3 regions of the Arthrobacter sp. B0316-1-20 genome follow, and region 2 is predicted to be linked to each of the others. Evidence: riboswitches for the same ligand, from Rfam matches in the RefSeq annotation. Region 2 holds a riboswitch; each other region holds the start of a gene.

Region 1 (3,343 bases), on a different contig from region 2:
TGTGCCAGCGCCGGATCCCCAGCGCGTCGGCCAGCCGCGCCTCGGCGCGGACCGAATCGCGGATCGTGACGAACGGGAAACGTGAACCCCACGGCGTCCCGTCCGGAGCCGGCGACGAGGGACCGGTGGAGCCGTAGCAGCCGCCAATCATGTTGGCGGCCACGACGAAATAGCGCTCCGTGTCGATCGTGGCACCGGGGCCTACCAGGTCGTCCCACCAGCCGTCCTCGTCCGAGTAGCCGCGTGCGACATGCGTGCTGCCGGTCAGGGCATGCTGGATCAGGACGGCATTGGACGCGTCCGCATTCAGGGTGCCCCAGGTCTCAAAGCCGAGGACCACCTCGGGCAGATAGCCGCCGGCTTCCAGCTCCAGCGCACCAACCGGCATCCGGCGCAGGATGCCGTCGGTTGCCTGTTCCACCAGTTCCTGCGGTTGCACTATCGTCACGCTGCGCTCTACCTGCTTGCCTAGTCGTCCGCACCCTTGGCGGCGCGGAAACCGGCCTCCAGGTCGGCGATGATGTCGTTGGCGTTCTCGATGCCTACCGACAGCCGGACCAGACCGTCGGTCACCCCGGCCGCGACCCGTTCCGCGGCCGAGAGTTGGGCATGGGTGGTCGACGCCGGGTGGATCACCAGCGAGCGCACATCGCCCAGGTTGGCCACGTGCGAGTGCAGTTCAAGGCCGTCCACAAAGCGCTTTCCGGCCTCGATGCCGCCCTTGATTTCGAACGCGACGATGGCGCCGGTCCCCTTCGGGCCGTACTTGCGGCCGCGCTCATACCAGGGGCTGGAGGGCAGGCCAAGGTACGCGACGGAGGCAACGTCGTCGTGCTCTTCCAGGAATTCGGCCACCCTCTGAGCGTTGGCCACATGCCGCTCCACGCGCAGGCTCAGCGTCTCCAGCCCTTGGGCAATCAGGAAGGCATTGAACGGCGAGATGGCGGACCCCAGGTCGCGCAGCAACTGCACCCGGGCCTTGAGGATATAGGCCAGGTTGGCGCCCAGAGCGCCGTTGACGCCGAGGTCGCGGGCGAAGACCAGCCCGTTGTAGGTGTCGTCCGGCGTGTTGAACCCGGGGAACTTTTCGGGGTCGGCGGCGAAATCGAACGTGCCGGCGTCGACGATCACGCCGCCGATCGCCGTCCCGTGGCCGCCGAGGTACTTGGTGGCCGAGTGGAGCACGATGTCGGCCCCCCACTCGATCGGGCGGATCAGGTACGGGGTGGACAAGGTGTTGTCAACGATCAGCGGCACGCCGTTTTCGTGGGCGATGGCGCTGACCGACTCCAGGTCCAGCACGTCCTGGCGCGGGTTGGAGACAACCTCGCCGAAGAACGCCTTGGTATTCGGCTTGACGGCATCGCGCCACTGCTGCAGGTTGTCCGGATCCTCGACGAAGGTGACCTCGATGCCGAACTTGGGCAGCGTGGTGCGCAGCAGGTTGTAGGTGCCGCCGTACAGGCTGGGGCTGGCCACGATGTGGTCGCCGGCCTCGGCCAGGTTGAGGATGGAGAACGTCGACGCGGCCTGGCCCGAAGCAAGCAGCAGGGCGCCGACGCCGCCCTCCAGGTTGGCGATCCGGGTCTCGACCGCTTCCTGGGTGGGGTTGCCGATCCTGGTGTAGATGGGTGCCAGTTCGGACAGGGCGAACCGGTCGGCCGCGCTCTGCGCGCTGGGGAACACGAACGACGTGGTCTGGTAGATCGGCAGTGCGCGGGCGCCCGTGGCGGCGTCCGGCTCCTGCCCTGCGTGGATCTGACGGGTTTCAAAGGACCAATCGGCGTTGGACATGGTGCAACTCCTTCACTGGAAGGGGCCATCCGGGATCCGGCCGTGCCGGCATGTCTGTCCCGGGTGTGACCCGCGCTTGCGCACCGCCTTATGGCGGCTGCCTGGTCTTCACCCGGGGCACCCCACCGCGGTTGGAGGGTTGCCGGCCAGCAAACCGGGGTTTTGCGCTGGCACTCATGACCTGCCTCCAGTCTCCGCAGACAAGCCGGCGGCCGCAACAATATGACACCTTATGACTGGGCACCCGTCTCGGGACCGCCTTTCCGACAGTCCGCTTCGTCACTGTTGCCGCCGCGTGCCGGGGAGGCGGAATTGCTGTCCGGAACGGCGCGTTCCCCACGAGCCGCAAATTGAGTGACTTAGGTCACCCTAAGTCGAGAGCGGGTTCACAAAGTGCCAAGATAATGCCATGCGCTTCGACCATGTTTCTTATGCCGCTGAACCCGACGGTCTGGCTGCCACCTCAGAGCGGATCTCCAAAGCCCTGGGCATCGACGCCGTCAAGGGCGGGGTTCACCCCCGCTTCGGCACCCGCAATATGATCTTCCCCCTCACCGACCACCATTACCTGGAGGTCGTGGAGGTGCTCGACCACCCCGCTTCCGATAAGGCCCCCTTTGGCCAGGCCGTGCGGGCGCGGTCGGAAGCCGGCGGCGGCTGGATGGGCTGGTGCGTGGCGGTCGACGACCTGACCCCGTTCGAAGAACGACTGGGCCGCCACGCGGTTCCCGGCAACCGCAAGTTCCCGGATGGGCAGGAACTGAGCTGGCAGCAGATCGGGATTAAGGGCCTCATCGCCGACCCGCAGGTGCCCTACATGTTGCGCTGGGACGACGGCACCGAACCGCTGCACCCGTCCAACGCCCGCCCCGCCACGGTCAAGCTGATCGGCCTGACCATCGCCGGCTCTTCCGAGCGGGTGGCGGACTGGCTGGGCACGCCGGTCGACGGCCTGCTGGACGACGTCAAGGTCGCCTGGACGGCACCGAACGGTACGCCGGGCATCCTGTCCGTCCGCTTCGAAACCGCCCACGGGATCGTCGAACTCTAAGTTCTCCCGGCATCGCTCCGTTTCGGGCGTCCGCTCCGCGTTATAGAAGGAGCAGACGCCCGAAACGGAGCTTTTGCGTTCACAAGCCCTCCAGATCGACCTGCAGGGCAGCGTTTTTCCACACAGCTCCTCCCCGCGTGCCCGACCGCCATGAGGTCGCCGAGGCTGTCCCGTATGGACGTGAAACTGATCTATGTGAGGGACCTGGAGAAGTGTGGTCCAGGACGCCGGGATGTCGCCCGACAAGCTGCGGAAGAACAATTGGTCCGCTTGCGGCGCGGCGTGTATGCGGCCGCCGGGGAATACTCGCGGTTGCCATGGTGGGAGCAGCAGCGCCTGCACATAGAGGCCGCCGTCGGCACCGGACGCACCGACAGAGTCCTTGTCCAGCGCTCTGCGGCGGCGGTGTGGGGACTTCCGGTAATCGGCCGCTCTCTGGACGTGGACTTGTTGGCTTACAACGGCACGCATGGTCGGTCCCGTGGCGGAATCCGGTGG
Region 2 (3,343 bases):
CGACGCCGCGCGTCAGCCACAGAGCGACGGCGCCAGTCAGTCACCCACCGACGTCACGCGTCAGCCACAGAGCGACGGCGCCAGTCCAAACAGCCAAGCCGCCCGCTCCGCGGCCCTCTAGGAAGAAGCCAAACCATGTCTGTATCCGTCAATAACCCAATCCTCGCCGCACCCGCGGCCGCCGCGGCCGCCAATGCCGGTGCACCGCGGCTCTCCGGCCGGCTGGGCGTCGCCAGCATCGTGCTCATCGTGCTGGCCGCCGCGTCGCCACTGGGCGTCATCGGCGGAACCGTCCCGCTGGCCATCGTCAGCGGCAACGGCGCCGGCCTTCCCTTCATCTACCTGCTGGCCATGGCCATCCTGCTTTTGTTTGCCGTCGGCTTCACCACCATGACACCGCACGTGCCAACGGCCGGCGCGTTCTTCAGCTACGTCGACAAAGGCCTCGGCCGCAGGGCGGGCCTGGGGGCGGCCTTCGTGGCCCTGCTCTCCTACCTCGCGCTGGAAGCCGGCGTCTACGGCCTGCTGGCGCCGGCCGTCGACGAAGTGGTGCGCGCCTACGGCGGGCCGGCACTGCCATGGTGGGCATGGGCCGCTGCCGCCCTGGCCGCCGTCGCCTGGCTGGGCCACCGCAACATCGAGCTCTCCGGCAAGGTGCTGGGGGTACTGCTGGTCGCCGAGGTGCTGATCGTGCTGGTTTTGGACGCTGCCGTAATTTTTGGCGGCGGCGGCCGCGAGGGCCTGTCCACCGGGTTCGTCACCCCGTCCACCGTGCTGTCCGGGGCGCCCGGCATCGCGCTGTTGTTCGCCATCCTGAGTTTCATAGGCTTCGAGGCCACGGCCGTGTTCCGCGACGAGGCACGCGACCCGGACAAGACGATCCCGCGCGCCACCTATGTAGCCCTCATCGTGGTGGGCGGCTTCTACGCGCTCTCCAGCTGGCTGCTGATCAGCGTGTGGGGCGACGAGGGCATCGTCCAAAGGGCCGCGGACGCGCCCGGCACCTTGCTCTCGGAGACTACCGCGCTCTACCTCGGAACCGCGGGCAGTCACGTCATCCAGGTACTGCTGGCCAGCAGCCTGTTCGCCTGCATCCTGTCCCTGCACAACATCAGCTCACGCTATTTCTTCCAGATTGCCGGACAAGGCATTTTCCCCGCCAAGCTGGCCGGCACGCACACCCGGCACCACTCGCCACATCTGGCCTCGGCCGCTTCGACCGGAGCGGTGGCCCTGTTCCTGCTGGCCGCGGTGGTGGCCGGCTGGGACCCCATCGTGCAGTTCTACACCTGGTTTGCCGGTTTCGCCTCCCTGGGCGTGGTGGTGCTGATGACGGTCACCAGCATCGCGGTGCTGGTTTTCTTCCGCCGGCAGGGCGCACCGGCCCGCGACTGGAAGCGCTCGGTCGCCCCGGCTCTCGGACTCCTCGGGCTGCTGGCCATCCTGGGCCTGATCCTGCAGAACCTGCCCACCCTGGTCGGCAACAGTGTGCCGCTGGCCATCGCCGTCGTCGTCCTGATTCTTGTCTGCCTGAGTGCGGGAGCGGTGGCGGGATGGAAGCGGCCGCAGGCCAAAGCCGGCTCCGCCCCGGCGTCGTGACTTATACCCGGCGTAACCCGTCGTAATTCTTACCCCGCGTGACGCGGGACATTTCCCTCCGGGGCGCCCGCGGGTGTCCAATGGGAGACGTACCCATCCAGAGCGGCCGAGAGACCTGGCTTGTTGACGCCGCAGCAACCCCCTCCCTGAGGAAGGTGCTACCGCCAGGACCGATGGAGAAGCTCGATCTCTCGTTGGTCTTCCGTTGGCAGCCGCATGCCCGACGGAGGACCGGCGCGGGCTCTTCTCATCAGAAAAGGAGCCTGACATGACCGTAAACAACCCGCAGCCCGACCCCCGGCGCCAAGTTCGCTTCAACGCCTTCGACATGAACTGCGTGGGCCACCAGTCGCCCGGACTGTGGCGCCACCCGCAGGACAAGTCCGCCACCTACAACACCATCGGCTACTGGACCCACCTGGCCAAGGTGCTGGAAAAGGGCCTGTTCGACGGCCTGTTCATCGCCGACGTGCTCGGCACCTACGACGTCTTCGGGTCCTCCAACGAGACCACGCTGCGCGCCGGCACGCAGGTCCCCGTGAACGATCCGTTCATGCTGGTCTCGGCGATGGCCGCGGTGACCGAGAACCTCGGCTTCGGGGTCACCGCCGGCACCGCGTACGAGCACCCCTACCCATTCGCCCGCCGCCTGGCCACGCTGGACCACCTGACCAACGGGCGGGTCGGCTGGAACGTGGTCACCGGTTACCTGCCCTCGGCGGCACGCAATATGGGCCAGGAAGACCAGTTGGAGCACGACGAGCGCTACAACCACGCGGACGAATACCTCGAGGTCATCTACAAGCTGCTCGAGGGCTCGTGGGAGGACGACGCCGTGGTCAAGGACGTCGAGACCGGCGTCTTCACCGACCCGGCGAAGGTCCACGAGATCCGGCACGAGGGCAAGTACTTTAAGGTTCCCGGCATCGCCATCACCGAGCCGAGCCCGCAGCGCACCCCGGTCATCTTCCAGGCCGGGGCTTCCAAGCGCGGCACCGAGTTCGCCGCCGGGAACGCCGAGGCGGTGTTCGTGACCTGCCCGACCAAGGAGATGCTGGCCGCATCGGTGAAGAAGATCCGCGACGCCGTGGAGGCGGCCGGACGCGACCGCTACGACGTCCGCATCTACGCGATGCAGACCGTGGTGACCGGGCCCGACACCGCCGCCGCGCAGGCCAAATTCGAGGACTACAAGTCCTACGCAGACATCAACGGGGCGCTGGCGCTGATCTCCGGCTGGATGGGCGTGGACCTGTCCACCTACGGCCCGGATGACGTGATTGGCGAAAACGTGAAGTCCAACGCCATCCAGTCCTCCGTGGAGACCTTCCAGAAGGCCTCCGGCGACAGCGGCAAGCCGTGGACCATCCGCCAGCTGGCCGAATGGGTCGGCGTCGGCGGTTTCGGCCCGATCACCGTCGGCTCCGGCGCGGAGGTGGCCGCCAAGCTCGTGGAGTGGGTCGACGAGACCGACGTGGACGGGTTCAACCTGGCCTACGCGATCACCCCGGGCACGTTCGAGGACATCGTGGAATTCGTCGTGCCGGAGCTGCAGAAGCTGGGCGCCTACCCCACGGAGTACGCGCCGGGGACCCTGCGCAACAAGCTCTTCGGCCGCGGCGACAAGCTGCCGGATAACCACCGGGCCGCCGGCTTCCGCTTGCAGAACGCGCTCGCCCACCGAGCGTAGGCACCGGCAGAACCATCTGAACAACGACGGCGGTGCGCCTCCCCTTCAGGGGGG
Region 3 (3,343 bases), on a different contig from region 2:
CCTTGCCTGGGTTGAGGATGTTCAGCGGGTCCAGGGCCGCCTTGATGCGGTGCTGCAGTTCGCGGGAGAGGTCGCCGACCTCGGCGGTGACCCAGTCCTGCTTGAGCAGGCCGACGCCGTGCTCACCGGTCAGCGTCCCGCCCAGGGACCGGGCGAGTTCGAACATGCGTCCCAGCGCCTCCTTCGGGGCGCCGGTGGTGATCGACTCCCCGGGTTCGACGACGATCATCGGGTGCAGGTTGCCGTCGGCGGCGTGGGCAATCGTGTAGATCCTGACCCCGGTGTCCCGGGAAATCTCCTGGATGCCGGTGACGATCTCGGCCAGCCGGTTCCGCGGCACGCCGACGTCGCCGATGGAGGTGCGCCCCAGTTGTTGGAGCGACGGGATCGCATCCCGGCGTGCCTGCACCAGCGCTTCCGCCTGGACCGGGTCCTGGGGGACGAAGACGGATTCGGCGAACGGTTCGATGGCCTTGAGCACCACGTCGCGCTCGATTTCGGCACCGAAACGTCCGTCTGGGCCAGCAGGAAGGCACCGCCGCGCTGCCGGTGGTCCGTGCCCGTGGCCAGATCGATGGCCCCTAGGGTGGGTCCGTCGACCAGTTCCAGTAACGCCGGGGTGGCCCGCGCGGCGACGACGGCGGAGGCCGCCGCGGCTGCGCTTTCAACATCGCGGAAGTAGGCGGCGACGGTCGCAGTGGCCACCGGCATCGGCCGCAGCCGTAGGGTCGCCTCGACGACGACGCCGAGGGTGCCTTCGGAGCCGATGAACAGGGCGTTCATGTCGTAGCCGGTCACGGCCTTAATGGTTTCGGTGCCGGTAACCAGCACGCGGCCGTCGGCCAGGACAACTTTCAGGGCCAGGACGGACTCGCGGGTCACGCCATACTTGGCGCAGCGCATGCCGCCGGCATTGGTGGCGATATTGCCGCCGATGGAGCAGTAGAGCGTGCTGGCCGGATCCGGGGCATAGAAGAGTCCGAATTCGGCGGCGGCCGCGTTCAGTTCGGCGTTCAGGACGCCGGGTTCGACGACGGCGAGCTGCTCCACCGGGTCGATGCGCAGGATCCGGTTCATCCGGCTGACGTCCAGCACGATCTCCCCGGCCTGCGCCGAGGCGCCGGCGGCCAGGCCGGTGCCGGCCCCGCGGGGCACCACCGGCAGCCGGTGGGCGCTGGCCGCGCGGAGGGTATCCACCACATCCTGGAGGGACTCGGCCAGCACGACGCCGTCGGGCAGCGTCGGGGGCACATAGCCGGAGCGGTCGGTGCGGACGAGTTCAAGGTCGGCGGGATCCCGGGTAAAGCGGGGCAGCGCGGCGAAAGCGTCGGGGAGATCGGGAACCAGATTGATCGACATTGATGCGTCCTCGCTTGGATGTGCCGGCATGGAGTCCACATTCCTACGACCTGCTGCAGGGCACAAGCCCCTAGCACGGTCCGGTTTCCGAATCGAAAGTGTTGCGAAGCATTACCGTCAGGGACGGCGGATTTTGCAGTGTGACGGACCTGCCCTGCAGAATCGGTACCAGAATCAAGAGTTCCAGCCACAAGGCCCTGGCCGGCTGGACGGCAACCCTCGCCGCTGTAGTGGGGTGCCCCAGGTGACGATTCGACGCGGACCCGGCGCAGGATCGGGCGCGTAAGTATGGCGCATCGTTCCGCGGGCGCCGCGAGCCTTGAAGGTCCACCATGACTGCAACACTGCCCGCTGTCGGGGAGCGCCCTGAGAGCATCGGTACCCACATCGCCCGCAAGAAGCGGGTGCTGTCCTCCGCGTTCGTCGGCACCACTATCGAGTGGTACGACTTCTACCTCTACGGCACAGCCGCCGCGCTGATCTTCAACCAGCAGTTCTTCCCGTCCTCCACGCCGATCGGTGGCATCCTGGCCTCCTTCGCCACCTTCGCGGTGGGCTTCTTCGCCCGCCCCGTTGGCGGCATCGTGGCCGGCCAGCTGGGCGACCGGATCGGCCGCAAGTCGCTGCTGGTGATCTCGCTGCTGACCATGGGCATCGCCTCCACGGCGATCGGCCTGCTGCCGACCTTCGCGCAGGCGGGCTGGTTCGCCGTCGTCGGCCTGGTGCTGCTGCGCCTGCTGCAGGGCCTGTCCGCCGGCGCCGAGTGGGGCGGTTCCGCCCTGCTGTCCGTCGAGCACGCGCCGAGCCACCTGCGCGGTTTCTTCGGCAGCTTCACCCAGATCGGCTCCGCCGCGGGCATGCTGCTGGCCACGGGTGCCTTCGCGGTGACCCAGTCGGTGCTGGGCGCCGAGCAGTTCGCCGCCTTCGGCTGGCGCATCCCGTTCCTGCTCTCCGCCGTGCTGGTGGTGGTGGGCCTGGTGATCCGCCTGGGCGTGGATGACGCACCGGAGTTCAAGGAACTCAAGGAGGAGAAGCAGGTGGAGGCCTGGCCGGTCAAGCGAGTGCTGCGCGAACACCCGCGGGCCATCCTGATCACCATCGGCCTGCGCCTGGCCCAGCCGGCACTGTTCTTCCTCCTCACCGTCTACATCCTCAGCTACCTGAAAGAACGCCGCGACGACAGCGCCGCCGGCCTGACCGCCATCCTGATCGTTTCCGCGCTGGGCATCATCTCCGGCCCGTTCTGGGGCTGGCTCTCGGACAAGGTGGGCCGGCGCCGGATCGCCGTGAGCAGCGCCGTCGGCATAGCCGCATTCATCTGGCCGTTCTTCTGGTTCCTGGATAATGGGCCGCTGGTGCTGCTGCCGCTGGTGATGATCGTGGGCATGAACCTGCTGCACGATTCCATCTACGGACCGCAGGCGGCCTGGTTCGCGGAGCAGTTCCCCGTGCACCTGCGCTACAGCGGCGTCTCCTTCGGCTACCAGGTGGGCACCGTGCTCTCCGGCGGCCTGACCCCGTTCATCGCCGCGTCCCTGCTGGAGCTGGGCGGCAACGAGCCGTGGCTGATCTGCGGCTACCTGGTGCTGCTGGCCGGCCTGACCACCTGGGCGGCGCTGGCCGCGAAGGACCCGGCCGTCCAGGAGCGGGCGGCGCTGGCAGAGCGGCGCGTCGCCGCCTGACGCCCTCAGGCTCGACGCCGGCACTCGGGTTCCCCCGGCAGACGGAACCTAAGTGCCGGCGTCGTCATTTAATGCACCTTCCCCTCCCGCTGACTTTGCGCGAAACGCACGAATGGGCGCTTAAATGAACGTGTGCTGCGGAGTGAACGGGGGCAGGTCAGCGGGAGGGGGCGAGCCCACTGAGCCATTGCGGGGCGAGGCTTTGGAAGACGCGGGGCTCCAGAGCGGGCGCGCCGGCGGGGATGGCACCGGCCAGCGGCACGTGCAGGCCGCGCAGGTACTCGGCATTGCTGGCTTCCACC

What was found. A riboswitch is a leader RNA that binds a small molecule or an ion and turns the genes downstream of it on or off. The one in region 2 is predicted to bind S-adenosylmethionine.
Region 1: another riboswitch for S-adenosylmethionine. It lies ahead of AC5RW2_RS02845 (bifunctional o-acetylhomoserine/o-acetylserine sulfhydrylase); the one in region 2 lies ahead of AC5RW2_RS20150 (LLM class flavin-dependent oxidoreductase).
Region 3: another riboswitch for S-adenosylmethionine. It lies ahead of AC5RW2_RS41125 (MFS transporter); the one in region 2 lies ahead of AC5RW2_RS20150 (LLM class flavin-dependent oxidoreductase).

What each region holds. Positions count from the first base shown of each region.
Region 1 is NZ_JBNHHC010000001.1:640,125-643,467, reverse strand. Features, by position in the region: gene metX (homoserine O-acetyltransferase MetX) at 1-388, opposite strand, end outside; gene AC5RW2_RS02845 (bifunctional o-acetylhomoserine/o-acetylserine sulfhydrylase) at 469-1,794, opposite strand; SAM riboswitch class IV at 1,862-1,976, opposite strand; gene AC5RW2_RS02840 (VOC family protein) at 2,204-2,845, shown strand; gene AC5RW2_RS02835 (hypothetical protein) at 3,020-3,343, shown strand, end outside.
Region 2 is NZ_JBNHHC010000012.1:76,954-80,296, reverse strand. Features, by position in the region: gene AC5RW2_RS20160 (acyl-CoA dehydrogenase family protein) at 1-121, shown strand, start outside; gene AC5RW2_RS20155 (APC family permease) at 136-1,599, shown strand; SAM riboswitch class I at 1,690-1,779, shown strand; gene AC5RW2_RS20150 (LLM class flavin-dependent oxidoreductase) at 1,868-3,289, shown strand.
Region 3 is NZ_JBNHHC010000168.1:1-3,343, forward strand. Features, by position in the region: partial or broken gene AC5RW2_RS41115 (FAD-binding oxidoreductase) at 1-484, opposite strand; partial or broken gene AC5RW2_RS41120 (FAD-binding oxidoreductase) at 880-1,389, opposite strand; SAM riboswitch class IV at 1,532-1,654, shown strand; gene AC5RW2_RS41125 (MFS transporter) at 1,692-3,041, shown strand; partial or broken gene bioD (dethiobiotin synthase) at 3,199-3,343, opposite strand, start outside.